DNA from 2 places in the Spiroplasma endosymbiont of Nebria brevicollis genome. Region 1 is predicted to be linked to the other one. Evidence: riboswitches for the same ligand, from Rfam matches in the RefSeq annotation. Region 1 holds a riboswitch; the other holds the start of a gene.
The links. Region 1 has a riboswitch for cobalamin ahead of nrdF (class 1b ribonucleoside-diphosphate reductase subunit beta). Riboswitches for the same ligand answer to the same signal wherever they lie in the genome.

Region 1 (16,763 bases):
TAAAAAATACTAATTTCTCATCTTTAGAAAACTATGTTAATAATTTAAAAATTGCTAGAACAACTTTCATTTCAATATCTGCTGCTGCAACAGGATTTTGGGCAGAGCTGCTTGATGATTTGGAATTAGCATACCTTGGGCTGTAGGAACTACAACAGCAAGTGCACTTGCTGGTGGTATAGCTTGCTAGAATAAATATAGCATTAGTAAAGTTTGACAATCAATTAAGTTCAATTAATAAATCCACCATCTCACTTTCTTCAATATATAAATTAGGACATATATCTTACGCAATACTAAACCCATTGCTAATTGGTGCTAATGCAACAGCTACGTCTTTAAGTTGAGATTTTCCAACAATTATATCTATAGTGCCCATTGCATCAGCGATATTAGCATGAATAGATTTATTTAACTAAAGAGGTAAAATATGTCAGAAATTGTATTTTTTTGTTTTATCTTTTGTATAGTATGTAGCATCGTTGGACCTTACATTACAACATACATGGCATGAATTAAATATGCCAATGATTGTAAAGAAATCTTTGCTAAACATGGAAACCTAAATAATTTAACTTTTATTATTAAAAATAATAAATACAAGTATTTAAGTATTTTTATTATTTTTAATTTATTCAATATTATCACTTTAACTGTTTTCTTATGACTATGAATTGCTGGAAATAATAACATCTATTATATTATTCCTTTTATTATTGCATTTTCATGTTCTTATATTGTCCTTTATTTTTTAATAAAATTAATCTTTACAAAATTCAAAAAGGTTGGAATGTATTCAAAAGAAGAAGCAATTAAAAATTTTAAAATTTATCAGCAAAGTCTTAATTCTGATTTAAAATTTAGGGATTTTAAATTATATAAATGTAATAAAGTTGCACCCAGAAATCAACCATTTCACTTTAATCAATGAAGATACAAAGGTAAAATTAGAAGATTAAAACACAAAAATTATAATTTAGAAAAACACGATATTAAATTATTAAGTATCTATATAAGATATTTAAAAACATATGCGAATTTTTTTAAAGCAATAGAATTTAACTCAAAAGAAGAAATAAATGATTATTATGTAGTAATTGATAATCGAAAACATCAAACTTTAGAACCTTTAAAGGACGTTTTAATTAATAATTTTTTTTTCTTGAAATAAATAGAATTGGATACATAACAAAAAAGGAAAAGTTTCAGTTAAAACAACAATATTATTTAAAAGTAATCTTAACAGTAATGATATTCTTTAATTTTTAAATAAGGATTCGAGGCTTTCCAATTAACTGTGTAAGTTAATTTTACAAAATTACTAATTCAGATTAATTCAATCTTCAAATTTTATCATAAAATGAGCGATTGCTTCATTTCAATTTTGAATTGGCATTGTTCATTTTTTGCCATTGATTCAATTTCTAAATAAAAGATTTTGAAAACTGACATGTCATTAGGAAAAACTTTCTTATTTCTTGTAACTTTTCGTAACTGACTGTTTACTGATTCAACAGCATTAGTTGTATAAATAACTTTTTTAATTGCTAGAGGATATGTAATAAAAATCATTAAATTTTCTCATTTTTTGCGTCATGATTTAGCAATTTGTGGATATAGTTTATTTCATTTAGTTTCAAATGATTCTAAATCCTGGAATGCTTGCTCTTCACTAGAAGCTTTGTAAATGGGCTTTAAATCAGCAACGAGTTCTTTGCGATGCTTGTATGAAACAAATTTTAAACTATTTCTAATTTAATGCACAATACAAAGCTGATGTTCAGTTTGTGGATAGACTGCAGTAATAGCTTGACTCATTACCGTTAGATTATCAGTACAAGCGATTAAGATATCTTTTAAACCCCTATTTTTTCATTTCTGTTAGGTTTGCTAGTCAAAACTTGGCTCCTTCATTTTCGCTAATTAAAGACCTAAAAATATCTTTATGACCAGTTAAACTAATGCCTAATGCTACACGGATTTGTTAATGCTACGTTTATCCTGCCTTACTTTAACTACTATACAATCAAAGTAAACAATTGGATAAACGGTCTCTAATGGTCGATTTCGCCATGCTTTGACATCATCAATAACATCTCAGTAATTTCACTAATTAAGCTCTCACTAATCTCAGCTCCATGATATAACTCTTGTAATTAAATTCTAATATCTGATAAAGTCATTCCTTTAGCATATAAAGAAATTACTTTTTGATCAAATCCATCAAATCGTCTTTTACGTTTCGGAACTAACATTGGTTCAAAATTACTATTACGATCTCTTGGTACATCAATTTCAACCGTACCTTGTTCAGTTATTATTCTTTTTGTTGTCGTGCCATTACGAACATTATCATTATTACTACGTTGATTTCTATCGTGTCCTAAATGATTTTGCATTTCAGAATTTAACATTTTTTCTACTAGTCTTTTGGTTAGTTCTTTATATAGTCCTCCTTCTTTAAATACTGTTGTTAAATCATCTGTATTTTCTAGTAATAAATCTACTGCTTTTGATGTTGATGAAAAAGATTACTCACTATCTCACTTTAAAGTAATCACTATTTGCTCACATATCATTTTTCTTAATTAGCTAAAAACACTATTATCTTTTATGCGTAATTAATCTTTTTATTAATAACTATTTCATCGTTTTGTTTTGCATTATGACGTTTAATTGTAATTTCTTTATTATTTTGGTTTATAGAAACTTCAGAATAACCGCCATAAAGTGCAGTACCACCTAAAACATCATAAATTGTTTTTTTACCTACAGTAAACTGGAATTATTTTTTCATCATATCTATTTGGTTCAAAGTGAATATGCCCTGTTAACATCAAAATAACATTATATTTTGCTAAAATTGTATTTTCAAATTCAGTTCTTAATTCGGTTAATGCTAGTCCTGGAGGATTATTTTGGTCAACAGTAACATCATTGTTAATCGGTGCTAAACTACATTGAACAAAATGAATTCCTGATTAATTTCAAGAATATACAGGCACTTCATCTTTTGAAGTATAATAAAGTATATGGGCTGCTGTCATAGCATTGTGTTTAACAATATTTTGATTAAGTCATGTTTGATTAAATTTAGAATTAGGCCCAGAATCGTGATTTCCAAAACCCGCTAAAGTATGATTGGAAATAGATGACATCATTGATTTATAAGAAAATAAATTACCCGTATATTCAATTCCTCCTACTAAATCACCTGAAATCACAACACCACGATTGTTATTTTTTGATAATTCTCTAGCAACAGCACTAATTGTTTGAGAACTATAAGAATGTTCATACCCAACATGAATATCTGCTGCTGCTAAAAAGTTAATTTCATTATTATTCTTTATTGTGCTTATTAAATTTGAATTTGCATTGTAAGAAAAACTACCACTAGTTATTGATAAAGCACTACTTATTGTAAGTATTAATAATATTTTTTTCATATCTTTTACACTCCATTATTAATTAAAAAATTATACATTTTTGTAAATTTGATCCTATTACTTCTCTTTGATTATCTTCTGAACTATTATTTATTGAATTTATTTGTGTTTGTGATAATAAAGAAGTTTCTTCATTGGTTTCATTTTCAGTATCATTTTCTTCAATAACTTGTCTTCTATTTTCTCAACATAATTTTACATATTCAACAGTTTTTACACTAATAGTTGATACTAATCCAATTGTTACTGTTGAAATTAAACCTCATATTGAAACACCCTTGGCTGTAGAACTATATGGATTAAGATCACTATTTATATAATCATCAATAAAATCATATTCCATAATACCTGATCATTCCGCAATCATTGTAGGAATAGAATATCATCCAGCAATACTTCCCATAACTCCACCGAAAATAGTTGAACCTAGTATAATTTTATTTTGAATTTTCTTATTTCTTTCCATCTCCTTTTTAAAATAAAAAAACCATTTGCTTTTAAAATAAAGTAACGGCTTAAAAACTTATATTAAGTTCAAGTTATAGGGGCTTTGCCCCTTGCTACTTCGTAGCACACCCCACCAACTTTTAAAAAGTTGGACAAATGGCGTAAACGCCCTAGCCAACCAACCAAGGTTCTGGTTGGCACAGACCTTAAATACATTTTACTTCTTAACAAACTTTTTATTTTTATCATAACTACGCTTACCACGAACCTTAACAACATCTTTTGCTTTATCATGTTGTAAAATATTATCTAACTTATCTAAACCAACTGCTTTAATATCATCAACAGTAAACTCTAAACCTTGTGACTGTTCATAATCCTTAACACTACTCAACTCACTTTTTAAATCATGAATATAATGCAAAGCACGACTATTATATTTTTGTAAATAAGACCTAGGAAATCACAAACTAAAAGTCATAGTCTCACCACTATAACTTGGTGGAAAACCACCCTTTTTAATTATTTTCTTAGTTTGTCTTTTCGATAAAACAATTTTATTATAATCATCAACATTAGTATAAATATTAAGTTTAAACTTAACTAAAAATAATAAAATACGCATTCTTTTAACTTGAACTATATACTCTACTTTTTCACGTGCTTGTTTCGGTATTCTATCGGGGTGTTGTTCAATCATATACATAATTCCATTAAAATTATGACCTATTAATTTACAAAACATTCCTAAACTTTCTTGTGTTTCTTTAAATTCCGGTGATAAATCATTACTATTAATCTTTAAACCTAATTCATCAAAAACAAGCATATCATTCTCTTTAAAAGCATAATTACTATTTAATCAATTAAATTTAAAAACATCATCATAAGAACAACGATAACTAAACTCATTACGCACCTTAATAGGAATAGGACTAACTACCCTACCTTTATGTTTTTGTGCTAAGCAACAAGCAAGTGCTGACTTACCAGTACGTGGTGGTGCTGAAATAATATAACTACCTACACGTTGCGATATCTTTATATTTTTTCTAGTTATTAAAAACGGATAAAAAATTATAACTAACAAAATTCCTAAAATTAAATATCCATATCAAGGCATTATCTTTCACTCCTAACCAATTAAAACCCTACTGCTTTTAAAAATACTAATAAAGTTAATACTTGTTCTAAACCACTAGTAAAATCAACATTTAAAACAGAACTAATAGTATCATCAAAAATATGTCTTAATAAACCATCAATCTTAGCAAAAAACTCTCTTAATGGTTCTACTGGTAAAAGTTTACCAACAACTCCAAAACATATACGTTCTTATAATAAAATGACCAAAAACATCATATCAACTAACTCGTTCATATTCAGGATTAAAAGGACTATTTGGGGGTACTGGTGTTATATTTTCACTTGAAAAAATATTAATTTGACCAAATCTAACTGATACCGACTGTTGTGGATTTTCAATAATAGAATTAATAGAAAAAGTTATAGTTAAATACTTCAAATTAGGAACACGAACAGGCATAGTAATAAAATTATACATATCTTGTAAATAAGAATGACTATCAACCAACCCTTTAAAAACATATTTTGTATTACCTTCATAATCTAAAAATGAAAAATTAAAACTAGAACCAAGATAATGAAAATTAAAATAATTAAAATAAAACATAAACCCTTGTATATAAAAACTTAAAGGTTTAGAAATTTCAAATTCTAACTGAACATTAAATTTTTGTTGACTAACAACACCACCAAATTCAATATAATTATCTTGCTTAGTTTGTACTAAATTATGATTAAAAATAATCCTTGAAAAAGCATTTAACTGTTCATCATCAAAAATCAAATGACTAGTAAAATCAACATGTTTTTGTAAAACACCTGCAACATCACTAACATAATTTAAAAAATATTGATAATCAGGATGAAAATAATCATAAAAATAACCACTTACTAATTTTAAATCAGGTTGGTCAATATCAAAATAAGCAGAATTTCATGGAATTGTTGCTCAATCATCAAAACTATGATATTTAACATGCTTAACCATATCATCTGTAATATCATAATTAACAACATTAGGGTCATTAGAAACAATCAAAGAAGTAGGTGCTTGTACAGAAGTATTTATAATTAAAAATAATTTAGCAAACTTAAATCACATAATTATTTACCAAATAAACACTTTAAAATTCACCATGAACCATAAAATAAAACAAATCCAATAAAAAACTGAGTTCCATAAACTACTAAATTTCATAAAATAATAGTAAAAGCATCAACCGGACTACCTATAAACATAGTTCAATAATCAACTATACATTGATGTATTTGATTATAAATATCTCAAACACTCATAAAAAACACCTACCCAAACAATGACCTAAAAATAAATTTAATACTACGATAAATAAAATTAAAAAATACTCCTAATACAAGTCAAAAAGTTAAATTAAACAAAATATAAACTTCATTAGTAACATCAACCGTTTGATTTAAAAACATAGAAATATCATTATTAGAAAATATAAAAATAAAATGCAAAATACTAACAACAAAATCAGACATAATTAATCACCTACATTAATTCCACTAACATCTTGTGTTTGTTTATAACCGTTAGCAACAGAGACTTACCAACTGAAACAGAAGCCTTACCAATTTTCTTAACACCATAACCTAATCCTAATGTTGGTAACATTAATTCGGGTAAAATCACTCTAAATGCAAATCTAAGCAAAATTAAAAATACCATTAACGTACCTAAATTAAAACCTAAGTCACCAATTGGAAAACTAAAAAACTTCATAAATATTTGACTAAATAATTTCATCACTGTTGTAATAAAAGGTATAAACATAATTCCACTTCCTAATGTCTCGTAAATCTAAATAATCCTAAAATTAAATAAAAAACAAAACTAACATTTATTAAAGCAAGGATTGGCAAAGGCAAAGTATACAAACTATCATAAAAGAACGACTTAATAAAAAGTGTAACAGTATGCAATCCAGTAAATGAACTTAAATACTGCATATAAATAGTTTGAACTAATGTATTAACAGTTGGTAAAAGTTTACCTAACAAAGGCAAAACAAAAACTAAACTAAAAAATAACTTTACCATTTGCTTATTCCTTTCTAATTACTAATGAGTTCCATGAATAATATGACCAACAAATTGTTTAATAAACACTAATACCATAAATACAATTGAAATTAGCACTGGTCAATTTGTAAGCCACCATCACCAGTTGTAAATACTCAACCAAAAATAAGTAAAAGCATTTAATAATTGTTGTCCAACACCACCTATCATGGTTAATAAGGCACTTAATCCTGTTGGCATATTAATCACCCCCTTTCTCTAATTCTTTTTGTTGTTTTTCCATTTCCAATCTACGTTTTTTCTTTTCAAAATCTTTACGACAATATAAACAATCAGGGTCACTATCATTTTCCTTTACATGTTTTTTATGTTTTCATTTTTGAATACCTTCACGTATTCAATTACGAGAAAATCAAAGAATAAGACCAAAACCACCCATATATGCTAAATATTTAACTATCTCTTTCATATCCATTATTTTCTACCCCCTAAAAAATCATCATAATTCATATTTTCATTTAATCTTTGTTCAAAATTTCTTTTTGCTTTTTTCTTATGCAATTTCTCTCTTGACATATTTTTTCACTTTATCTTTTTCATTTTAAACACCACCTAACGTATAAGCATAAGAATAATCCCAATTTAAACTTGCTCTATCTAAATTAATTTCAGACATACTATCGTTTAAATCAACATCAACCATACCGTCATCTGTACTTTGATAATCATTAATACTAACATTAATTAATCTTGCTATTTCATCAGTAAATACTTCTTGTAATTCTGTATTATTATGTGTATTTCCCAATGGTAATAATAAAGTATTAATAATCTCACTTGCTCCGGCAATAATCGTAGAAACTGCATAAGCATTATTAAAATCATTATTAATACCCATTGCTACACCACTACTAATTAAAAACCCACCAGTTGCCATATTACAAATCTTTCTTATACTCTCAAAACGATTAGGAATTAATTCACTTAAACCACTAACAACATTCGCTATACCAAAACTATTTAAAGACACATAAGTATCTCAATCTACAAAAGGTACATCAACTATCGGTTTAACAGTTGTAAATGGTGGATAAGTTGGTTTAGGTGGTTCAGTTGGACACGGTGGTCAAAAACAAGGTTCATCTTTTAATAAAGACACAGACTTATCTACATATTGAACAAACTTAGCATAATTTATTAAACCAATTGTTCCTAAACCTAATAATATTTTTTTACTACTATTAATAAATTTAGTTTTAGAAGAAGGTCTTTGATTAATATTCCATATATCAATTCCTAATTTCTTACTAAATAATAAAGAATTAATACTTCCCAATATTGGGTCTTTTAAATATTGACCATAATAAACACCAACTCCAATCATAGCACTTAATGGACTTAATCCTATTCTTACTATCTTTGTTGAAGTATAATTACTAATTTGCTCTATTTCGTTAGGCATAAATAAAACTCCTTACTATTAATAAGGAGCATATTTATACCAATTTGTATAATTGGGAGTAAAGTACACAAAAAAGTATAAATATACTCCCTATTTAGTTTTTTTAATTTTCTTTTTGTTGTAATTGTTCTTTTCTCATTGTTTTATTTAACGCAATATCTAATATACAATTTGGACAATAATATTGTTTAGTATATAAATTTTGTAAAACTTTCTTAGGACAAATAACTTGGTCACAAAGTTTACACATATACATTGACAAATGAAATAACTGTTCACAAGCATAATTACTTATCTTTTTATTCAATAATATCAACAATAATACCGGATAAATCCAAAACTAAATTATAATAATTACCAACTTTTAAAGTTAATTTATGTAAATATTTTGAAAAATCATTAACTACTAATGGGTTATACCACTTATCTCTTACTTTACCAGTAGAAATATTTGTTTGTTTATTAATTTCTAAAAAAGTCAAAACATCAAAATTTAAAAACTTACCATAATTATTTTTATCAGGTATAATCTTATCTTTTTCAATATTAACTAACTGAGTTTTAAACATAAAAATTGCCAATCCTTTCTAAAAATTTTAATAAAAAATTAATAAAAGAATTGGCAAACAATAAGTAATTAAACTATAAATAAAAAATAATCTAATAAAAAAAGTTTTTAAATGAAGTATTTAACTATCCCGGACAAGGAATTGTATTACCAATTCAAATAAGCTAAATACTATTTAAAAACTAGTTTTAAAAAATATTTACTTACAATATTATAATAACATAATAAATAAAAATTTCAACAAATTAATAATAAAATAGCAGACACCATTATTCCTTGTCCGAACAACAACAGTACCTGCACAATTAAAGTATAACAAAAACACAAAAAAATACAAATAATAAAAATTAAATAATCAAAAATGAAAATATTAAAAACAACAAAATTAAATTTTAATTAATGTAAAACTCTTTTTTGCAAAAATACTTTTTCAATTTTACTTTTATCAAAAACTTTATATAGAAAATCTAAAATTTCATTTCTATTAAATTTATTTTTCAATCAATACCTAAACCGTAAACTTTCTAAACTTACATATTGCTGAAAATCTCTAAAATAATCATCAGTAACATTATAATCATAACTTCCACCAATTAAATAAGTAACACCTTGTTCACTTTTCTTAGTTTTAAACAAATAAAACTCTTTTGCCTTTTCACACGCTTTAACTAAATCTTGTAAAAGTAAATTTTTAACACCACGAACTATAATCGGATTTTTACAATTACGACTAAAAGAATACGCCTGAACACCAACATCTTTTTGATTTAAAGACTTAATATTCTCTTGCACTTTTGTTACATACTTACTTAAATACTTAACAACAAATTCATTAGTACCTTTTTTAACAACAATTAATTTAATACCCGATTTTTGAGCATATGGTCATCACTGAAATATCATACTATAAGGTATTTTACGATTAAAAACTATATGAAAATGTACTGCTCCACGCTTTTGATACTCATAAACATAAAAATACTTCAATTCACCCATATATTTAGCACGCTTAGGGTCATTTCATCAACGCTTTAAACGTTTAAAGAATATAGAAATATCATGTTTTGCTTTTCTAATATCAGTTTCATTCTGCTGATAAGTCAAAGTTAAAAAACTTAAAACCTTAGCATTATAAAAATTATGTAATGCTTTTTGAATTAATTTAGACTTAGTACGAACATTATTATGTCTTAACTTACTATCATTACCCACATTCTTAACACCATTCTCATTACGTTTATTATTGAAAACATCAATTGGCAAAACAACATTCTTAACATAACAAGCATAAAAAATCTTTTTAACATAAAAATTATATAAAATATTCATTTATAAAACATCCCGGACAAGAATTTTTTAATAAAATTAAATGATTTATAAACTAATACAAATCTTTAATAATCATATCATAAAAAAATAAAAAAAATATCAAATTTAACCTTAAAATAAACTTCGCGGTGAAAAATGATACTTAATAAATTATTATATACTTATTCTTCTTTGATAATGTTGAATATAACCTTTTAAAGAGTATTAGTGTTAATTATTTCTTTCTATAATTCAAGAAAATATTTATTAACTGTATCCACATTTATCCTGACTATTTTAATTATGACTACTTGCTTAATATTATATAGGTATTTCAAATTATTATGTTTATGTGCAAATTAATAAAAATTAAAAATTAATTTTAAGACAAATAAGTGAATTTAAAATAGTTAGTAAAGTTCAACTGATAAAAATTACAATTGCTATTAAAAATTCCAAAGGTATTTTACTAGTAGTTTTATAACTACAGTTATAATAATCATCCCTTTTAATATTTTTTTAGCAAAACTACATGCTCAATTAAACGAAGATAAAAAATTATACTCATACTGAATAAATTATCTTACGGGTTATCTTTAATTTTTGTATAAAATCCTGGTTAGTTAAGTTGTAAATAACCATCTATTTAATAACTTCTGAAACATGAGGCAAATTAAAAGCTTTTCATGCTAAACTATCTGCTTCGTCATTTAAAACATTACCAGAATGTCCTTTAATTCATTTAAAATAAATTTTTACATCTTTAGCAACTTTATCATAAAATACTTTATAAGCTTTAGTTTCTGGCTTTGTGGTTTTTCATTCACCAGTACATCATTTTCTAATACCATCATAATCATGACAAATAAGCAGTGATTTCACATTATTATTTAAGACTAACTGCATAGCTTTTTGCGCACCCATAATTTCACCAGCAACATTTCTTAATTTTACTCAATTTTCATCATTAAATTTTTCACAATAAGTAGTTTTTTTACCTTTATTAATAAAAACTAATCCATATGAAAATTGATTTAGTTCTTCATTAAAACTACCATCAGTATAAGCAATTACTTCATAATGATGATTATAACTTGGTTGATTGTGGGAACTTGGGGATGGTTTGGTATCATCTATGTACCCTTGAGCATCAGTTGGATTATCAAAGCGTTTGTATTGTGCTCCTGAAAAACCACTTATTTGTTCTAAGCATTCTTCTCATGTTTCATAGATGCCAATTCTACGACCTTTTTTTACTGCATAAAATTTATTTGCCATTTTAACTACTCCTTGTCTTTTTCTTCTTGATTAATACTATTTAAAATAACGTTTTTTGCGGTTAAACCTAATTTAAATCTAAATTGGTCATTTTCAATTTTTAAAATATTAATTTGTTCTTCTAATTGATAAATATCTTTTTCTAAATTCTTAATTTTAAAATAAGGATTTTGTTCAAAAGTGAAACTAACAAATTTTGATATTAACCCTTGCTGTTCTGAACTAGTTAATTGATAAGCATCGTTTGTAGAAAAATTAACTTATCTCTCTTTCAAATCACTAGAATTAACCTTCAATTCCCTTAGAATAAAAATAACCAGTTTTATTATTAATTTTTAAAATTAAAGGTTTTTCATATGTTTTTTCATCAAGTAAATGCGTTCCTCATCAAATTAAAGATGTTTGTGTTTTGTATTTTAATAATATAGTTGGCCTTCCGTATTCATGATCTAATTCGTTTGTTTTATGTAATTTGTAAACACTCATATTTTTATTAAAATCATTATTTTTATTCATTTTTAAAAACCTCTATTTTCTATTGAAAATTATTGCAAATTAATTTTATTATGTTATTATTTATATATCAGAGTTCACCTTTGATAAATTTTGAGGGGTAGTAATATCCTGTTGGGTAACCAAACCTGGTGCAAATTAGAGAACCTTTTGGTTCTTTTTTTATTTTATAATTTTCACTTAAAAACCCACATGCAATCTACTAAATCTTATCATATCATTACTCTGTTTTATGAAAAAACAAAATGTTTTTAATTTACATTCTCATTTTTTGTAGTATGATATTCTTACAACTAAATAAACCTAAAACTTTAGATGTTCGGGAAAAGGATGAGAATTCATTGCTGTCCCACAGCAACTGTAATGCTGATGAACGTTATTATAACCATTGAAGATAAATCTTTGAGAAGGGTAACTAGTAAAATGAAGCTAAGCCAGTAGACCGGTCTAAATTTTTAAATAGTAGTTATTCCTGGGGATGGATCAACGATTGTTATAGTAACGATATTTTCATACTTTAATAGTAAGAAAATTATATCTTTATTTTTAATAATTAATGATAAATTTGTGCAAACACCGACAGGAAACTTAGGTGTTTTTTAGTTCTTTTTTTTATATAGGGGGTATAAAATATCAAATTGTATTAATTTTATTTATAAATATGAAAGGAAAACTATATGACAAAAGGCAATAAATATTATCAAAAATCATTATCACCTTTAGCATATGCTATGAATAATTTTCAAGGAAAAATGCGTTCTATAAATTGAAATGTTATCAATGATGATAAAGATTTAGAAGTATGAACTAGAATTACACAAAACTTTTGATTACCAGAAAAAATTCCCGTATCAAATGATTTAACATCTTGAAGAACATTAAACCCAGAATGACAGCAACTCATCACACGAACTTTTACTGGTTTAACGTTATTAGATACTATTCAAGCAACAATTGGTGACACAGCCCAAATTCCTAACTCATTGACTGATCATGAACAAGTTATTTATGCTAATTTTGCTTTTATGGTTGGTGTTCATGCACGATCATATGGAACAATATTTTCAACTCTATGTTCAAGTGAACAAATTGAAGAGGCACATGAATGAGTTATTAATACACAAAGTTTACAAGCTCGTGCTCGTGTTTTAATCCCTTACTACGTTGGTGATGATGTTTTAAAATCAAAAGTAGCAGCAGCACTTATGCCTGGATTTTTATTATATGGTGGATTTTACTTACCATTTTATTTATCAGCACGTGGGAAATTATCAAATACCTCAGATATTATTAGATTAATTTTAAGAGATAAAGTTATTCATAATTATTATAGTGGCTACAAATATCAAAGAAAAGTTGAAAAATTATCAGTTGAAAAACAAATAGCAATGAAAAAATTCGTATTTGATTTGTTATTTGAATTAATAGAATTAGAAAAAACTTATTTACTAGAACTTTATGAAGGTTTTGGTTTAGCTGATGATGCTATTAAATTTAGTTTATATAATGCTGGTAAATTTTTACAAAATTTAGGTTATGATTCACCATTCACAGAAGAAGAAACTAGAATTAAACCAGAAATATTTACCCAATTATCAGCCAGAGCAGATGAAAATCATGACTTCTTCTCGGGAAATGGTTCATCTTATGTTATGGGGATAACAGAAGAAACAACCGATGAAGATTGAGAATTTTAATTAAAAAGGAGAACAAAAAATGCATGATGATGTTATAAAAGTTTCAAATGAAAACATAGTAAAACCAATCGGTGAAATTAATTTAGTTTATTTTTCATCACCTTCAAACAATACTCACAGATTTATTCAAAAATTAGAAGTACTAAATTCACGAATTCCTTATGACTTAGAGGAAGAAATTGAAGTTAATAAAGACTATGTTTTAATAACACCAACCTATAGCGGTGGTGGTAATATAAAAGATGGTGCTGTTCCCAAACAAGTAATTAAATTTTTAAATAGTAAACAAAATCGTAATTTTTGTCGTGGTGTCATTGCTTCTGGCAATACTAATTTTGGTGAAACATTTGCTATTGCTGGACCAATCATTTCTAAAAAGTTAAATGTTCCTTTACTTTATCAATTTGAATTACTAGGAACCCAACATAACGTTAATAGTATCAAAGATATCTTAATTAATTTTTGAGGGAAAAATAAAAATGCAAATAATAAAGAAACCACAAATACACTAGATTCTGAAACATATATTACTCTTAATGCCCAAGCAAAACTTTTTACTAAAGATCAAGATAATTTTCAACTTGATATTGCCGCTGCAAAATCATATATGGAACATCATATTATTCCTAACTCAAAAAAATTTAAAGATGTTAAAGAAAGAATTGAATATTTAGTTAAAAATCAATACTACGATGAACAAATAATTAATAAATATACGATTGAAGAAATTGAACAATTAACAAAATATGCTTATGAATTTAAACATGAATTTCCCAGTTTTATGGGTGCTTTGAAATTTTATAATGCTTATGGTTTAAAAAGTTTTGATGGGAAACAATATTTAGAACACTATGAAGAACGTGTTGTTATGAACGCATTATTTTTTGGTGATGGAAATGTTAAAAAGGCTCAAGCAATTCAAAAACAAATGATGTTAGGCAGATTTCAACCTGCCACACCAACATTTTTAAACGCTGGAAAAAAACAGCGTGGCGAATATGTCTCTTGCTATTTATTACGAGTTGAAGACAATATGGAATCAATTGGTCGTGCTGTTACAAGTTCTTTACAACTATCAAAACGTGGTGGTGGAGTTGCTTTATGTTTAACAAATTTAAGAGAATTTGGAGCACCTATTAAAAATATAGAGAATCAAGCAACAGGAATTATTCCAGTTATGAAAATTTTAGAAGATTCATTTTCCTACGCCAATCAATTAGGACAAAGACAAGGTGCAGGCGCTGTTTATCTAAATGTTCATCACCCTGATATTATGCTATTTTTAGATACCAAACGTGAAAATGCTGATGAAAAAATTAGAATTAAATCACTATCGCTAGGAATTGTAATTACTGATATTACTTTTGAATTAGCAAAAAATAATGAAAATATGGCACTTTTTAGTCCCTATGATATTCAAAAAGTTTATGGCAAACCAATGACTGATATTGCTATTACTAAAGAATATTACAATATGTTAAATAATCCGCAAATTAAAAAAACTTTTATTAGTGCCCGAAAATTATTTCAAACAATTGCTGAATTGCATTTTGAAAGTGGTTATCCTTATTTATTATTTGACGATACAGTAAATAATCGAAATGCCCACCCTGGAAGAATTGTTATGAGCAATTTATGTAGCGAAATTGTACAAGTAAGTTCTGCTAGTGAATTTAATTCTGATTTAAGCTTTAAAAAAATTGGGGATGATATTTGTTGTAATTTAGGAAGTGTTAATATTGCGAAAATGATGGAAAGTGGTGAAGAATTTTCACAAACAATATATGATGCCATTTATTCATTAGACTACGTTTCAAGAAATAGTGATTTTGCTAGTGTCCCTTCCATTCAACAAGGTAATAGTAAAAATCATGCCGTTGGATTAGGAGCTATGAATTTGCATGGTTTCTTAGCAACAAATCATATTTTTTATAATTCCAAAGCAGCAGTTGATTTTACAAATATATTTTTCTATGTAATGGCATTTCATGCTTTTAAAGCATCAAATAAACTAGCAGTAGATGTTGGTGCTTTTCATGGGTTTAAAAATTCAAAATTTGCTGATGGTTCATATTTTGATAAATATACTAAATGTGAGAAAGAAAAATGAACACCAGCAACAAAACTAATTGAAGAATTATTTACCAAATATAATATTAAAATTCCTTCACAAGCAGATTGACAATCTTTAGTGTCAGACATTAAAAAAAATGGAATTGCTAATTCACATTTGATGGCTATTGCTCCCACTGGTTCAATTAGTTACTTATCTTCTTGTTCTGCTAGTTTACAACCTGTTGTAGCACCAGTTGAAGTAAGAAAAGAAGGTAAATTAGGTAGAGTTTATGTCCCTGCTTATAAAATTAATTTTGAAAATAAAAAGTATTATATGTTAGGCGCTTATGAAGTTGGACCAGATGCCATTATTGATATCGTAGCAGCAGCACAACAACATATTGATCAAGCAATATCATTAACCTTATTTGTTGATTCTTCAGTTACAACTCGTGATTTAACTAAAGCCTATATTAAAGCTTTTAAACAAGGGTGTTCATCTATTTACTATGTTCGTGTGCGACAAGAAGTTTTACAAAACAGTGAAAATTATGAATGTGATGCTTGTGTTATATAAAAAAAGTAGAAAGTCCTAAAACATGCCTAGTTAACTTTAATTTACAATTCAAGAAATTAAGAAAATGTTTTATTTCTAATTTTAATACAGAAATACTACTTTTAAATCTAACTTAAAAGTAGTATCAAGAATTTTTTTTAAAATTAAAAAATAATTTTAAATATTAGTTAGTTCTTGTTCCTTGGATATCATATAAATAAAGTAAATCTCACACTTTTATTTCTGGAGAGTTAGGGGAACTATAATTATCAGTTTTGTATGAAAACTTAATTTTGCT
Region 2 (16,763 bases), 440 kb from region 1:
TAAGTTAAGCGTGATTATTATACTAATGTTATTAACATTATTTTAAAGGTAAAAAATAAGTTATAATTGGATGGTGTTATTATGATAAAAAAGAACAAAAAACTTAATAATAAAATTAACTTAAAATCAAGATTAAATTCTCTAATAAGTACAGCAATAATTACAACCACAACTGCTGTTAGTTCTGATGAAATAACAAAAGAAATACCATCAGAAAATAATAATGATGAAAATGAAAATAAATCAAGAAAGAAAAAAATGACATTAAAAAAACTGATTTAGGCGAAATTAAAAGAGAACAAAACTCTAAACCAATTAATCATGTCATTAAAGATATTATTTTAGATCAAAATCCAGAACTAAAGTCCGAAATTTTTCAAGTTGTTAATATCAAAAAAACTACAGCAACCATAATTTTCAGTGATGACCCATCTAACCAAATCGATATTATCTTTAATATTATTACAAATGATAAAAAGACAAACAATGAATTTATAACAAACATAAATACTAACCTTAATGAAATTAGAGTATTTGATGAATTAGCACCTAATGAAATAATGCTTAAAGCTGCTATTTTGAAAAAAATCCAGAACTTAATATTGAAAACTATCAAATTATTAATATTGCTGCTACCAATGCTACTATTGAAGATAAAAACACTAAACAAATATTTACTTTTACTTTTAGTATCTCACGTGATATTGAAAACACGATCATTAAAAATGATGAATCAACAAAAAGTGAAAGCAAATTACAAGCAAGAATGACAGAATATAATCTTGGCATTATTAATTCTTTTGGTAAAGAAACACCAAATAAATTTATTATAAGAATGATTTTTTTTAATAAAAATCCTAAATTTGATCTATATCCAGATCATTTGTTGATTACAAATATTACCGCTACCAATGCTACTATTATTGGCAAGATTCCCAAATACCAAGGTGAAGTTAAAGTTAATTTTATAACTGAGAAAAGAATTAACTTAAAAACTATTAGTCATCTAACACTACCAGCACCAATATCCATATCAAAAAATGAAAAATATTTTGCTTTAAATGAAAAAGTTATTAAAGCTTCTGAATTTAGTAACAAACCACTAGCACCTGGTTATCAAATTCAATACTTTGATTCAATCAATAATGAAATTACTAATCATAACCAAAGAGCTGGCGAATTTTATGTTGTCATTACTGCTAATGAAGGAGATCAAGTTTGAAAAGATAAAACGCAAAAAATAAAACTTAATCTTAATTTTAAATTAATCAGTGAAATTAACGGGCAAATTAATAAAATAGTTACTGATAACAATGATAATATTTATCTTGCTGGTAGTGATGGCAATATTTATCATTGCTTAGCAAATGAAAGCAATTTTACGATAATACCAGGAACAATTGATGGTAGAAATCGTGGTAAAAACGGTCATCAAATTTATAGTTTAACAACTGATAGTAAAGGTAATATCTACGCTAGTAGTGAATGATGTGATATTTATAAGTGCAAAGTTAGTGAAAACAAATTTAAAATTATAAGGTATGGTAACGGTGGTGGAGCAATTACTGCGTTAACTATTGATGAAAAAACTAATGATATTTTTGCTGCCCGCTTACACTATATTTTTAAAATCCCTAACAATGATACAGTTAACGCTCCTATAAGTCAACAAAGTGGGCCACTACCTGGTCTTACTAGAGTTGTTGCTTTAAAATCAGACAAAAAAGGTAATATTTATGCTACAGCTACTTGATTAATTTGGGAGTTTGGAATTGGAGATCATACTTATTTAGGACATCAATCAGAAGTTTGAAAAATTACTTTTGATAAAAAAATAGAAAATAAAGTATCGTTTAAAAAAAATTATTACAAAATATTAATGATCAAATTGTATTTGCAATTAATACCAATAATAGTAAACCAGCATTAACTGGAATTAATTTTAAATTTTCTAATAAAGTAGTTGCTGCTATTAGAAAACATGCCATATTTATAAAATATAAACATAAAAGTTTTATTATATAGTAATAAATTATTTTATACATTAATAAAAAATCATTTATAATTAAATAGCAACTAAATAAAATTATTAAGTAGATGAACAATATGTTTGTAAAAGGGAATTAAGTAAAATTCTTAAGCTGCCCCAGCAACTGTAATGCTAATGAAAGTTATATAACCATTGAAGGATCTGAAATACTTTGAGAAGGATAACGAGTAAAGTGAAGATAAGCCAGTAGACCTATCTAATTAATATCTTAAAACTAATGCGCGAGTGTCGCTAATAGTTATCATTTTTCATTTAATATTGAAGTAGTGACGTTTTTATTAGCATTTGCAGCACTAGTGTTTCCTTTATATATGGCAATGAGCATTCCTCTTATTTTTGGACTATTAGAAGTTATGTTATATTTTAGTGCATGACCAATCTTAGTATTAATTATTTGCATGTTTCGTGGTATTATTAAAAAATATTGATGAACTTTTATCATTATTACTAGTTTATGGGGATTTTGTTTTGGAACATTGGATTCTTTCTTACATTTATTAATGTTTGGAAAGGCTAGTTTTTATTTTTATTGAATCGCTGGATTACCATTCGATGCAGTGCATGGGGTTGGTAATTTTATGTTTAGCGTCTTTTTATACAAACCAGTTATGGCCATATGAACTAGTCATTTACAACATTATTTCCTTATTGATAATCAACTTGTTATCTTACAACCAAAACCAATAGTTACTAAAGAACAATTGATTGATAATTAAAAATCTTACTACTTAAAGTAATAAGATTTCTCTAACAATAGTTTTTTTATTAGATAATTATTTGTTTTAAACGTTTTTATTATTAGTTGTATAATTAAAAGTATTAAACATTAGTTATTGTTAGGAGCGTTATTGATTGTGGATTTTTATATTATTTTATGGGTATTATTGATATCATTAGGTATTAACTTAACATTCTTTATACTAGCGTTTATTTTTAAAACTGATATTTTGACTGATATTACTTACTGTTTAAGTTTTATTATTTTAAGCGTTGTAATTGTTACATGAAAACAAAACTTTAGTCCTGTTCAAATTTGTTTATTTATTCTTTATAATTTATGGGCATTACGACTTGGTAGTTATTTACTAATGCGAATTATTACTACTAAAATTGACCATCGCTTTGATAAAATGCGTAATAGGTTTTGAAAATTCGGAATGTTTTGAGTTTTACAAGGATTATCAGTATTTTTGATTAGCATTCCTACGATTTTTGCTTTAAGCATTGATGCGAATTATTTTAATAGTAACTTTAGTTATTATTCAATTATTTTTATTGCATTAGCTGTTTTATTTTTATTAATTGAAACCATTGCTGACTGACAAAAATTTCGTTTTTATAAGAAGAAAAGAAAAATTGATTTTTTCATTAACTATGGTTTATGAAAAGATTGTCGCCATCCTAATTATTTAGGTGAGATTGGATTTTGATATATGATGACAGGTTTATTGCTGTGCGATTTATTTATCAAAAATCTTAACAACAAAAATTTAGATTATTTAATCCATTTATTATGATTATTAAGCCCAATGTATATTAATATTTTACTAATTAAAGTTAGTGGTGTTCCCTTATTAGAAATTAACCAATGACAGAAATTACATGATAATATGAAATATCAAGAATATTTAAAAACTACTAGTTGTGTCTTATTTTATATTGGGAAAAAAGGTCCCATTAACAAAGTTAGTAAATTAATTGTTGTTTAAATTAATTAACACCTGCTATGTTACAATTAATAGATATAAAAATCAAAGGAAAATCAAACTATGAAATACCAAATGCAAAAATGTTTTAGATTTTGTTAATGCAGTTGAACCTGAAGGTTTTCAAGTTGTTGCTATCGATCAAACAAGAAAAATCTTTGGTGCCCTACAAGCTGCTGATGCTGTTATTTATTGAGGATCAAAAAATCCTCTGTCTCAAAATCTAGATTCAGAAACAAAATATTAAACTTAACTAACCAATCTCTTTAACTCTTTTTTAGAACATGATATATCATGTAAAATTAATTAGATGTATGTATAATATAATTGAAAAACTAAATACAGTTTTTAACTCATTTACTTTATTTTTTAAAGTAAATGAGTTTTTATTTTGAAACTAAAAGAAAAGAGATAATTAAATATTATGCCAAATTCAGCAAAAACAGAAGACAGACTACCATTAAATGATGATAGTGAGGAAAAGGATACTTCCAACAATGAAATTGTAACGACACAAACACAACAAACAAATAGTACTACAATATATGATAAGTTAGAAGCTTTGACCAATGTAATATTTTTTACTGAAAGTGCAACGGCGGCAATAGGTAATGGTTTATTATTGTATAGCAATAAGGTTTTTGAATCAGCAGTACCTGCTGCTGTATGCTTTATCACTGATGGAGTTCTTGGTGCAGTTACATCATTAGCACGAGTAATGATGTATAATCTTGAATATCAAAATAAAACTCTTAATAACATACTAAGGGCAATAAATCTTGTACAACCTTTATTATTAGATATTGCAGTAATCGAACTTAATCCACTACCACTTAATCCAAAATTAAAAGATGTATGGGGGCGTTTTATCCCTGCAGCTATTATTGGAACGCTAAACAGTACTTTAGCAATTGCCAATTTATGTTATAATAAAAATAATAATGACCAACAACAACTTCCTAAGTGAAAGCAAATATATAATAAAGCATCTAATATATTGACTAATATACTATCAATTATTGGGGTAAATTTAGCACTTGATGGTGTTATTAATATGTCTCAACTTTGGTTAAATGAACATCAAAATGATAAGAATATAAATAATGTCAAAACAGCTTTTGATGTTACAATTGCTGGGATTGGAATAGTTAGTGGGGCAGTGTTACTAAACAATGCAATACAATTAATTAAAGCTTGAGTTAAAAATAGTACCGAAAATAGGGAACCATTATTAAATGGTGACATCGAGGCAATTAACAACCGTGAAAATGATTTTGACACTAATAATAAAGCTTCATTTCTTCAAACATCTTCAAGTAATGATGCACCAGATAATGAATCATTAGACACTGAACGCATAAATTCAGAAGAATGCCTAGTTGCATCTCATTATGATAGTGACTGACACCGATCACTATGTTCCGTTTATAACAAAGTTATCCTCATAACTATTTAAAAAAGAAACTTTAACCTTAAATATTTAAATATAAAAAAGGAAGTTGCAATTGCAACTTCCTTTTCTCTTTGATTTGATTAAATTCTTTTAATAGCGCTATTAGCAAAGTCTTCATTAGGGTCGAACTTAGTTTCATTATTAACACTTCATAATTTTTCTTGTTCTGACTTACTACATTTCATAGGAAACTGAACATCAAGAATAATATGTAAATCACCACGTCTAGTACTATTTGGGTAAAAGAAACCTTTCCCTTTTAACGTAATCTTATCACCATATTGTAATCCTAAAGGTAATTTTTCTTTAATTAAACCTTCAAACGTAGGTATCATAATAATATTTCCTAAAATAATATCTAAGTATGATACTGGTAATTTTAGATACATATCACTACCTTGGCGGTCTAAAAACGGATGACGTTTAATATTAATACCAATAAATAAATCACCTTGCGCACCACCATTATGCCCAATTTTGCCTTTCCCTTTAATTCTAATTTGTTGACCATCAACAATACTACGGGGAATATCAAATTCTAATTTTTGGTTTTCAATATAGTAACGGTGTCCTTTACATTTAGTACATTTTTGACGAATGATTTGACCAAGACCTTGACAACTGTTACATACGCCTTGTTGACGAAACATTCCTAAAGGGGTTTGTTGAACATATTGGATAGTACCCTGACCTTTACATTTATCACAAGTAACAACATCATGAGGAGTTTTCGCACCTGTTTGTTTACAATCATCACAAGCGACATCAATGTTAATGCTAATGGTCATCTTTTTACCAAAGAAAACATCACGAAAATTAATTTCTACTTTCGTTAAAATATTGTCACCAGCAGTTTTACCATTGTAACGTTGTTGTGTTCGTCGTCCACCACCAAACAAGTCACCGAATAAATCACCAAAGGCAGAACCAAAATCACCAAAATCATTAAATCCAGAAGTTCCACCACCTGGAGCATCATGACCAAATTGATCGTAAGCAGTACGTTTTTGGGGGTCTGATAAAGTTTGGTATGCTTCGCTTATTTCTTTAAAGCGTGCTTCGTTTCCACCACCTGGAGCATCAGGATGATGCTCTTTTGCAAGCGCACGAAACGCTTTTTTAATTTGCTCAGGTGAAGCACTACGAGCAACATCAAGAACTTCATAATAATCACGTTTAGTTTTACTTGCCATACTATTCTCCAATCGTTAATTTATTTTTGTGTTGCTTCAACATCAATGGTGTCGTTTTTATTATCTTCATGAATTTCAGGATTCCCATCTTGACCTTGTTGATTCATGAATTGTTGTGCTGCAGCAAATGCTTGTTTTAATTGTTCTAATTTTTCTTTTAGTTCATCATATTTTTTATCATCTAATGATTTTTGTAAATCATCACGTAGTTTTTTCAATTCTGCTAATTGTGGGTTTGAAGATTCACCATCTTTTTGGGATTTAGTAGCTTCCTCTGTCATTTTGTCAATGTCATAGATGTAAGCTTGCGCTTGGTTAGTTAATTCAATTTCTTCTTTATGTTTTAAGTCAGCTTCGTGATTCTTCTCGGCATCTTTAACCATTTTTTCGATTTCATCTTTGCTTAATGTTCCACTATTTGAAATCGTAATTTTTTGTTCTTTATTAGATTTTAAATCTTTGGCACTAACTGAAACAATTCCATTAACATCAATTTCAAAAGTAACTTCAATTTGTGGAACACCTCTTGGCGCTGCATCAATTCCACTTAATTGGAAACGACCTAATGAATGGTTATCTTTAGCTAGTGGGCGTTCACCTTGTAACACACTAATGTCAACAGCAGGTTGATTATCTTCAGCAGTTGAGAATACTTGTGATTTTTGGGTAGGAACAGTCGTATTACGAGGAATTAATGGTGTCATTACTCCTCCTAAAGTTTCAATGCCCAATGATAAAGGTGTAACATCTAATAATAACACATCAGTTACATCACCTGATAACACACCACCTTGAATAGCAGCACCTAGAGCTACCACTTCGTCAGGGTTAACAGTACGGTTTGGTTCTTTCCCAATTTCTGCTTTAATAACATCTTGCACAGCAGGAATTCTTGTTGAACCACCAACTAAAATTACTTCATCAATATCAGCTTTTGTTAGTTTAGCTTCTTTTAAAGCATCACGAACTGGAGCAATCGTTCTTTTAACTAGAACAGCTGTTAATTCGTTAAATTGCGCACGAGTTAATTTTTCATCTAAGTGTAATGGTCCTGAAGCATTCATTGAAATAAAAGGTAATGAGATATTAGTTTGCATGACACCTGATAAATCTTTTTTTGCTTTTTCAGCAGCATCTTTTAAACGTTGCATTGCCATTTTGTCTTTTGATAAGTCCACACCTGATGATACTTTGAAATTTTTTACTAAATGTTTTACGATTAAGTCATCAAAGTCATCTCCCCCAAGTTCTTTATCACCACTAGTTGATAATACTTCGAAAGTTCCGTTATCTAAATCCAGAATCGAAACGTCAAATGTTCCACCACCTAAGTCAAATACTAAGATTTTGTGTTCTTTATCTTGTTTATCTAAACCATAAGCAATAGCAGCAGCAGTTGGTTCATTAATAATACGAACAACTTCTAGTCCCGCAATCGTTCCAGCATTTTTCGTTGCTTCACGTTCTTCGTTGTTGAAATAAGCAGGAACAGTAATAACTGCTTTACTAATTTTTTTACCTAATTTTGCTTCAGCAAAAACTTTAATCGCACGTAATACTTCAGCAGATACTTCTTCTGGTTTTCGGGTTTTACCAGCAGATTTAACTGTTTGTTTGGTTCCCATAATTCTTTTTACTGATGATACTGTGTTGTCAGGGTCAGTAATTGCTTGACGTTTCGCAACGTCTCCTACCATGATTTGTCCATCTTTATATGCGACAACTGATGGTGTAGTTCTTGCACCTTCAGCGTTTTCAATAACTTTTGGTTTAGCACCTTCCATTACTGCCACACATGAGTTAGTTGTTCCTAAGTCGATTCCTAGAATAATTTCTTTATTAGTTTTAGTTGTTGCCATGTTTTATCTCTCCTTTAATTTTTCTTAATTGCATCTTTAGTTTCAGTTTGAAATACTTTAACCTTAATTGTGCTAATAACACGGTTGTGTAATTCATAACCTTTAGCAATTACTTCAATGATAGTATTATTTTTAGTATTTTTGAAAGTGTTAGTACCATCATCTTTAATAATTTCGACAGCATCATGTTTATGAGAGTTAAATTCTTCACCAACTTGTGCTGTAATTTCTTTTAGCCCTTCATGTTCTAATGAGGCGATTAGTTCATCATAGATAAATTTGAATCCTACTAAGAAATTTTGGACTTCTTTATTTTCGGTTTTAAAGTTCAGTGCACGTTGGAAATTTAATAATGCATGAACTAAATTTTTAATGATTTTTTGGTTAGCATATTTAGTATGCTCTTTATTTTGAATTTCTAGTTCATTAATGGTGTTTAGTTTGGTTGCTAACATTAATTGTTTTTCATTAGCTTTGATTTTGGTAATTTGGTCTTGTAAATCTTTAATCGTTGTTTCAAAGTTGATTCTATCACTTAATGAAACTTCAGGCGTACTTTCTTCGGCCATGATTGGCGTTTCGGTCACTTGTTGATCAAGATTGGGGTTTTTATCTTTTGATGACATTTTATCTTCCTTTTCTATTTAAAATTTTTCATTAGAGTTTGATTAATCCAATTAAGGATTTCTGCTAGTTTTTCATATTCTAAACGCTTAGGCCCGACAATGGCGATTTGTCCTTGTTCACCATCATGAACTTTAAAGGTTGTAGTAATCATCGCCATGTCATTATTTTCATTTCCTAATTCTTCACCAATTTTAATTTGGACTGCAGTATTATTTAATTGGTCGAAATACATTCATGGTGATTGTGATTCAATAAATCGAATGATGGTTTTAATTTTGTTAATATCGTTAAATTCGGGATTTTCTAACATATATTGCACCCCGTGGGTTGTTGATAATGGACGGGAGAAATTAATTAAAGTGTTAATAAAACCTTGAATAATAAACTCTGATTTTTGGACTTGTTGTTCAAGAATCGGTTTTAACAGATTAACTTTTTCACTAATTTCATTGATTTTTGTTCCTATCAGTCTGGTATTAAAAATATCAATGGCAATTGTTAAATCAGTTAGTGGTGTTTCTTGGATATTAAACATCTTGTTTTGGATATGACCATTACTAGTAATACAAATTGCAAGCGCATTATCATTGCTAATAGGTACTAGTTCAATCTTTTTTAATGTATCTTCATTGAGGTTAGGCCCAATGACAACGCTAATTAAATTAGTCATTTCGCTCAGAATATTGCTAGTTTTATTTAGTACTTCGGTAATTACTAAATTACGGTTTTCAAATACTTCAGCAATTTTGCGTTTTAATTCTAGTAGAGTATGGTCTTCACTGCTATTCATTAAGTTATCAACATAGTAACGATAACCTTTTGTGGACGGAATGCGGCCACTAGAACTATGAGTTTTTTCTAATAAGCCTAGTGTTTCTAATTCGACACATTCATTACGAACAGTCGCACTAGAACAAGTAACATTATTGTTTTCTAATATCGTTTTACTACCAACTGGTAATGCTGTTTTAATATATTGTTCAACAATAATTTTTAAAATTTGTGATTGTCTTTTCGATAACACGTTTCACCACCTTATTTTAGCATTCACTAACGATGAATGCTAAGACTTATATAATTATAACTAAGAACACAATAATAGCAAGTATTAATTGAATTTTAATTTGGAACTAAGGATAAATTCTTGGTTTTTATCAAGGGTAATAAGAAAGCGTTTATGGGGAATTAGTTCCTCTTTAATAATTGCTTGCGCTAACATTGTTTCAATATGATGTTGGAGATAACGTTTAATTGGGCGTGCTCCAAATGCTTCATCATAGGCATCTTTTAAGATTTTATCGATGATTTGTGGGTCATAGAATAGTTGTAAATTTTTTTCTTGTTTTAACCGTAGTAAGAGATTATCTAATTCTTTGGTAATAATTTCTTTGACTACTTGTTTGCTTAATGCATTGAAAACAATAATTTCATCAATTCTGTTAATAAATTCAGGACGTAATGATTGTTTTAAAATCGCTAAAGCCTGTTCTTGACGATTATCTTTACCACTAAGCAGAGGTTGGGAACCAAGATTAGAGGTCATAATGATAATGGTATTTTTAAAGTCAACTAAGAAACCTTGACTATCAGTAATCCGACCTTCATCTAAGATTTGTAATAAGATATTTAAAACATCAGGGTGAGCTTTTTCTACTTCATCAAATAAAACAATACTGTAAGGATTTCTTCTAACTTTTTCTGTTAATTGGCCACCATTTTCAAACCCAATGTAACCCGGAGGTGAACCTAATAGTTTACTTACGGCATGTTTTTCCATAAACTCGGACATATCAATGCGAACCATGTTTTTTTCACTATCAAATAGTGTATCAGCTAATGTTCTTGCAACTTCGGTTTTACCAACACCAGTTGGTCCTAAGAAAATAAATGAACCAATCGGACGGTTAGGGTCTTTAATGCCTGCTCGGGCACGAATTAAGGCATCACTTACTAATTTTAAAGCATTACTTTGTCCTTTAACTCTTGCATTAAGAATATAAGGTAAGTTTAATAGTTTATCTTTTTCACTCTCTAATAATCGAGCAACAGGAATACCAGTTCACTTGGCAACTACCATTGCAATATCATCATTAGTTACGTCTTCACGTAATAAAGGATTATCTTTTTTAATGTCATCATTATCTTTTAAAACCTTTTCCAGATTAGGAATAATACTATATTGTAACTCACCAGCTTTAGCAAAATTACCTGCTAGTTGGTAAATTTCTAATTGTGATTTAGCATTTTCTAACTGATTTTTTAAACTTGTAATGTGGTCTAATGCAGCTTTTTCTGTACTTCATTTACTTTCTAGTTGTGTTAATTTTATTTTCTTAATAATTAATTCTTTGTTAATTTCTTGTAAACGAGTTTGGGAATTTTCATCTTTTTCTTTGGTTAATGCAGCTTTTTCAATTTCTAGTTGTAAAACTTTTCTCCGTAATTCATCTAAAGTACTAGGAACGGAAGCAATTTCAGTTTTAATACTAGCACAAGCTTCATCAATTAAGTCAATTGCCTTGTCAGGGAGATAGCGATTGTTAATATATTTATTAGATAAGAAAACAGCTTCACGTAAGGCACTATCATGGATTTTGACACCATGGTAAGCTTCGTAACGTTCTTTTAAACCACGTAAGATCGCAATCGTATCTTCTGTTGATGGTTCTTTAATTGTCATTTTGCGGAAGCGACGTTCTAAAGCAGCATCTTTTTCAATGTATTGACGGTATTCATCTAAGGTGGTAGCACCAATACAACGTAATTCACCACGCGCTAACATGGGTTTTAATAAATTAGAAGCATCCATGGCTCCTTGGGTACGTCCAGCACCAACAATTAAATGTAACTCGTCAATAAAAAGAATGATTTGTCCATCAGAGTTTTTAACTTTGTTAATAACTGCTTTTAAACGTTCTTCAAATTCACCTTGGAATTTAGCACCAGCGATTAAGGCACCCATGTCTAGTTCATAAATGATTTTATCTTTTAAGTTACTAGGAACATCACCACGAACTATGCGTTGAGCAAGACCTTCAATAATAGCAGTTTTACCAATTCCTGGTAAACCAATTAGCACTGGGTTATTTTTGGTTTTACGAGAGAGGATTTCTTCTACTTTACGAATGTCTTCATCGCGACCGATAATTGGATCCATTTTTCCGATTTTAGCTTGGGCAATAAGATTGCGAGCAAATTTATCAAGAATTTGGGGGTCATTGTTGTAATTAGGGATTTCATTTAGTTGCATAATATCACTCCTTACTTAGCACTGTTGTTAGGTGATTGCTAAATCAAATAATATAATAACAAAAAAAATTAGCAATTTCAAGTAGTAACTGCTATTTTTTTTGTTTAATGTGTTATATTTTGATTTAAGTAAGAACTTTTTGAATAATTTGAGGATTGGTACTAATCCCTTCACTATTAACTATGGAGTTAATCTTAATTAGTAATTTTGTAAAACTAAGTTAGACAGATTACTGAATAGTCTCCTTGTGTTGATGGAATTTCTTGATTATTTTCAATATAGCGCAAATATTCATCAACTTTTTCAACATTTAAAAATTCTAATGAACCAATAATCGTTTCTGGACTATCAGTTTCAGTAATAACTGTATCTGATGTTTGACCAATTTCTTGTAAATATTTCATAATGTCATCACCACCTGTGACATCTCCAACTATTCATAGATTTAATTCGTCATTAAGTAAATTCTGTTTATGCTGTTTTTTGTGAATTTATTTCAATTACTTGTTGCGTTACTAATTGTCAGTTTTCTTCAACAATTCCAAAAAATTGATTTTGTGCTTGCTCTTGGGTGTTGGTTGGAGTTGTAGAACTCTGATATTCGTTGACTGATGGGGAATGTGTTCATTGATTTTCTTGATTATTTTCACGATAGTGAAAATAATCATCAAGTTCTTGAAAATTTATAGGTGGAGATGATGAATTACTTGTGCTTGGCACATCAGGTGATAATAATTCATGACCTGTTAGTAGTAGACTTTGATTTATAATTCCGGCAGTTTGTGCTGAATTAGTTGTTTTTAATACTTCTATTTGGTCTTTTTTTTGCTTGATAACGTGTTTGATCATATGCTTTTTTTCTTTCTTTTTTTGCTTTTGTCATTCTTCATATACTTATGGATTAGTTTGATTTTGTGTTCTAGGCATTCTTTCTCCATTCTAATTATTGAAAACACCCTAATTTAATAACAATAGAAAAATATTGCCATTCCAATTACTTATAATTTTTATTTATAAGATAATAATAACCATATTTTCTATAATTATTCAATGGATGAAAGCACACTATTTAGAACTTTAATGTTAAGTGCGAATATACTGCACCCCCAACTGCTAACAAGGGAATAACCAAAAACCTGTTTTACTTGACAAGTTCATAAAACAGGTTTTATTAGTTTTTCTTAAAATTGATAAATAACGTGTTTTCAGGGTCATTAGAGTGATAAAACATTTTTTAATACAAAAACTTTTGTAAGTGATATTCTATCAATATAGTAATGAGAATTAACCATTATGATTTTGTAGTATGCTTTCCCAACTTTTACACTTTTTAGAACATTAGGATGAACAGTATACTCCTCAACTTCTCGAATATAACCTTTTTTACTAGTTTTATCTTTATTATCAAAACTCTTAATAATTTTTGGTCTTAACTCATTATCCCCCTAAAGCAAGATTTTGAATTGTTTGTTGAATTAAAATAGATCAATTATAAATTTCTTTTTTCAATATTTTTTAACTCTTTTTCTAAACTACTTATCTATTTATATTACTAGGATAATTTTTTTGCATAGATAGATACACCTCTTATTCCTACTTTACTTGACAAGTTCAGTTTTAAGGGATTTATTTTCTTGTGCTACTTCAATAAACTTATTCCTTAAAATATGATTATTCTCAATGGTATCGTATTTAAGTTTAATTTATGTTTTGAACTGATTTTGTAAATTTTTCTTTTCCTTAGTAAGATTATATAAATCTTTTTTAGTTTTTTGAGTTCTTGATTTTTAAGATCTAATTCTGTTTGTAATCTTTTTTATATCTTCAGCAACTTTAAAATGTTCTTTCCAAACATTTAGTTCTGTTTGCAAATCTTCTTTTTCACTAACCTATGAATATATTATTATCATCAAGTTGATTTTTGTCGTTTATAACTTTTTGATAATCGTTTTTTAAAAGACTATTGACTGATTGTAAACTGTACCATGTTTTTTAAAATTGAATCTAAACTATAGTTTAGATTCGTAACTTCATTAGATAATCTTTCTATTTCAAGGTCTGGTCTGCTTCAACTGCTGGATTTAAAGAATAAAACTTATTTAATACTTAGTCCATTTAGAAGTGTTCGGAACTTGGGTTGCATTTTTTCTTTTCTCTTGCTATTCATGTTCAGCTTTATTTGCAGCATTACGTATTTCTTTATCTTCCATTTCTTGAGCAATCATTTCATTTCTTTCTGCTAACTTTTTTTGAAAATGTTTTTTGTCATCTTCATTCATTTTTAATGATACCTCCTTGAAATTAAATTCTCATATTTTTAGTTGGTGATTTTTTTCTAAGATCTAGTTTAGTTTTATCATTTTCTGTTGGTTCTTGTCATAATTTACTTATATCTTCTAGCATCTCTCCTTGTTTAAATCTTTCTCATGGTTCTTTAAGCTGATAAAAAAGTTCATCACACATCATAATAGAGTTATTGTTTTCAGATTGTTTAAAGATTTCTTTTATTTCTTCTATATTTTCAGATTTTAAAGATTTTGTAAACTCAATTATTTCATTTCAATTTGCATTTCCATGGTCAATTTTTTCTTTATAAGTTTTTGCAAAATTTTGTTTTTGCAAAATTTTCTTATTTTCTGTAAATTTTTCGCTCAATTCTGTTCATAAATTTTCAAAATCTTTATTTTTATTTCTTTCTAAAATTTGTTGAAAACTAATTAAAATTCGTTCTTGTTTGGCTTCAGGGGTTAAAGTTAAACAAATTTCTCTTATTAATTCATTATATTTTTGATTTTGTTTTACCTTTTCATTTTCTAACCTTTCTATCTTTTCTTCATATGATGTTTTCCTTTTTTTGAATACTCAATCTACTATTCTATTTCTTATATTATTTCATGGAATAGCAATAAAACCTAAAACAATTGAAACACCAATAGCTATTGGTTTAATAGCAACAATACCTAAAATTATAGCAGTAGGGACTAATCCTAATGTTGTACTAAAATGTCAATCGTTAATTTTAGTTTTTCTTGTTTTATATTAATATTTTCTATAAAATCTGATAATGGTGTCTTAATAAGGGTTACATTGTTAGTTTCTTCTGTTTTAATTCATTGTTCTTTATTTTTAACCATTTGCAAAAATTCATCATAACTCAAACGGCTAATTTGTTGTACTACATTGTCTTTTTCAAGAAAAATTATAAGTTTTAAAATTTCTCTTTTTTCATCATTATGAAGTCCTAATACTAAAACAGGTTTGTCATTAATTTTTATTATTTCCTCATAAATAAAATCATCTTTTTCTATAATAGTAATAACTGTTTTATATTGATAATATCTTATATCTTCTAAATCATTTTCATATTTAAAGGTTTTACCATTATGAAAATTTTCTTCATGTTCTATTAATTTTTTAGCAAATTCTTCTGGATTAGAAATACTTAATTCTTCTTCTAATATAGTATTGGTTTTTGAAAAATTCATTTTTTTACCTCCTTGAAATTATATTATTAACAAATATTAAGAATTTTATAATGTATAACTAGTGGAACCATATGAGAGGCAATCCTCTTCTCTCTCATTAGAAACATACTTGACTTTATCATCAAAATCTTTTTTATTATTTCCTAGTATAATTCATCTCCAATCAGAAAAAGTCTATGACAAATACTAACACCTGTCATAGACTTTTAAGTAATTTATTTTATTTTTTACACATATAACTATAAAATATGTATGGGAACATAACTATGTTGTCGATTATCATTCATTAATTGTCTTAAAATTATAAAGTTAGACGAGAATAATTGAGACTAAGTTATGTAATTGTATATTAATCTTAGCACTCAGAAAATATAAGTCAACAATAATACTTACTTTTACAAATCAAAAATTCTTATTAAAGTTTCCTTTCATAAGTTTTATGTTATTTTTTGATTTTTTAATTTATAATAACTGTATTTCCGTATTTATTTTATAACATTTAAAATTAACCATTTTTGTATACATATCAATATTATAGGTTCTGCTACCAATCATGTGTTTTAATATTTGTTTAATATTAGTTTCGGTAAAACAACCGATATTTTCAACTAATGCTTGATTAAATACTCCTTCTTTTGCATTAATAAAATAACCAACTTTTAATTTTTTATATTTTAAAGTTAATGATTGTAAAAAAACAATTAATTCATCATATTGACCTTTTGCAAATAAATTTTGTGCATATTCATAATGAAATTTAGCAATTTTATCTTTTCTTCTTCCAACCATAATTCCAAGATATAAAACGTGAAAAGCATGAAATTTATCTAAAATAAATTTAGCATTTAAAATGTTAGCTGTTTTTCTAATTCATTGTGCACTGTCTCCACATACAATTAAATTTGCTTGGTCAAAATTTTCATAAAATAAATTACCATATTTTTTAATTAATTGTGCAGTTTTATCTGCACCAATTTTTGTTTTTGTTAATCTGATTTTACAAGTAGCTCTTTTATTAATTAATTTTCCATTTTTCTTTTTACCAGTACAAAATACTAGTAATCTCATAGAACATTTTTTACAATTTTTACTATTATGTTTATCATTAAACTTAAATTTTCGATGTCCATCATCAATATT

Region 2: another riboswitch for cobalamin. It lies ahead of AAHM98_RS03000 (hypothetical protein); the one in region 1 lies ahead of nrdF (class 1b ribonucleoside-diphosphate reductase subunit beta).

Annotation. Positions count from the first base shown of each region.
Region 1 covers NZ_OZ034986.1:64,021-80,783, reverse strand. Annotated here, with positions in the region: gene AAHM98_RS00485 (hypothetical protein) at 1-146, shown strand, start outside; gene AAHM98_RS00480 (hypothetical protein) at 431-1,171, shown strand; partial or broken gene AAHM98_RS00475 (IS256 family transposase) at 1,351-2,040, opposite strand; gene AAHM98_RS00470 (transposase) at 2,157-2,477, opposite strand; gene AAHM98_RS00465 (hypothetical protein) at 2,982-3,449, opposite strand; gene AAHM98_RS00460 (hypothetical protein) at 3,472-3,915, opposite strand; gene AAHM98_RS00455 (hypothetical protein) at 4,114-5,019, opposite strand; gene AAHM98_RS00450 (hypothetical protein) at 5,203-6,084, opposite strand; gene AAHM98_RS00445 (hypothetical protein) at 6,087-6,278, opposite strand; gene AAHM98_RS00440 (hypothetical protein) at 6,288-6,488, opposite strand; gene AAHM98_RS00435 (hypothetical protein) at 6,499-6,780, opposite strand; gene AAHM98_RS00430 (hypothetical protein) at 6,792-7,046, opposite strand; gene AAHM98_RS00425 (hypothetical protein) at 7,068-7,268, opposite strand; gene AAHM98_RS00420 (hypothetical protein) at 7,270-7,503, opposite strand; gene AAHM98_RS00415 (hypothetical protein) at 7,503-7,628, opposite strand; gene AAHM98_RS00410 (hypothetical protein) at 7,630-8,490, opposite strand; gene AAHM98_RS00405 (hypothetical protein) at 8,594-8,797, opposite strand; gene AAHM98_RS00400 (hypothetical protein) at 8,790-9,059, opposite strand; gene AAHM98_RS00395 (rolling circle replication-associated protein) at 9,455-10,387, opposite strand; gene AAHM98_RS00390 (ribonuclease H family protein) at 11,009-11,644, opposite strand; gene AAHM98_RS00385 (hypothetical protein) at 11,930-12,160, opposite strand; cobalamin riboswitch at 12,454-12,622, shown strand; gene nrdF (class 1b ribonucleoside-diphosphate reductase subunit beta) at 12,835-13,854, shown strand; gene nrdE (class 1b ribonucleoside-diphosphate reductase subunit alpha) at 13,874-16,486, shown strand; gene AAHM98_RS00370 (hypothetical protein) at 16,650-16,763, opposite strand, start outside.
Region 2 covers NZ_OZ034986.1:500,207-516,969, reverse strand. Annotated here, with positions in the region: gene AAHM98_RS03010 (hypothetical protein) at 82-282, shown strand; gene AAHM98_RS03005 (hypothetical protein) at 767-1,930, shown strand; cobalamin riboswitch at 2,079-2,264, shown strand; gene AAHM98_RS03000 (hypothetical protein) at 2,368-2,766, shown strand; gene AAHM98_RS02995 (DUF1295 domain-containing protein) at 2,905-3,759, shown strand; gene AAHM98_RS02990 (hypothetical protein) at 3,749-4,003, shown strand; gene AAHM98_RS02985 (hypothetical protein) at 4,181-5,212, shown strand; gene AAHM98_RS02980 (DnaJ C-terminal domain-containing protein) at 5,290-6,402, opposite strand; gene dnaK (molecular chaperone DnaK) at 6,423-8,261, opposite strand; gene grpE (nucleotide exchange factor GrpE) at 8,276-8,887, opposite strand; gene hrcA (heat-inducible transcriptional repressor HrcA) at 8,902-9,912, opposite strand; gene AAHM98_RS02960 (ATP-dependent Clp protease ATP-binding subunit) at 9,997-12,138, opposite strand; gene AAHM98_RS02955 (hypothetical protein) at 12,354-12,542, opposite strand; gene AAHM98_RS02950 (hypothetical protein) at 12,610-12,987, opposite strand; gene AAHM98_RS02945 (hypothetical protein) at 14,440-14,793, opposite strand; gene AAHM98_RS02940 (hypothetical protein) at 15,126-15,623, opposite strand; gene AAHM98_RS02935 (hypothetical protein) at 16,086-16,691, opposite strand.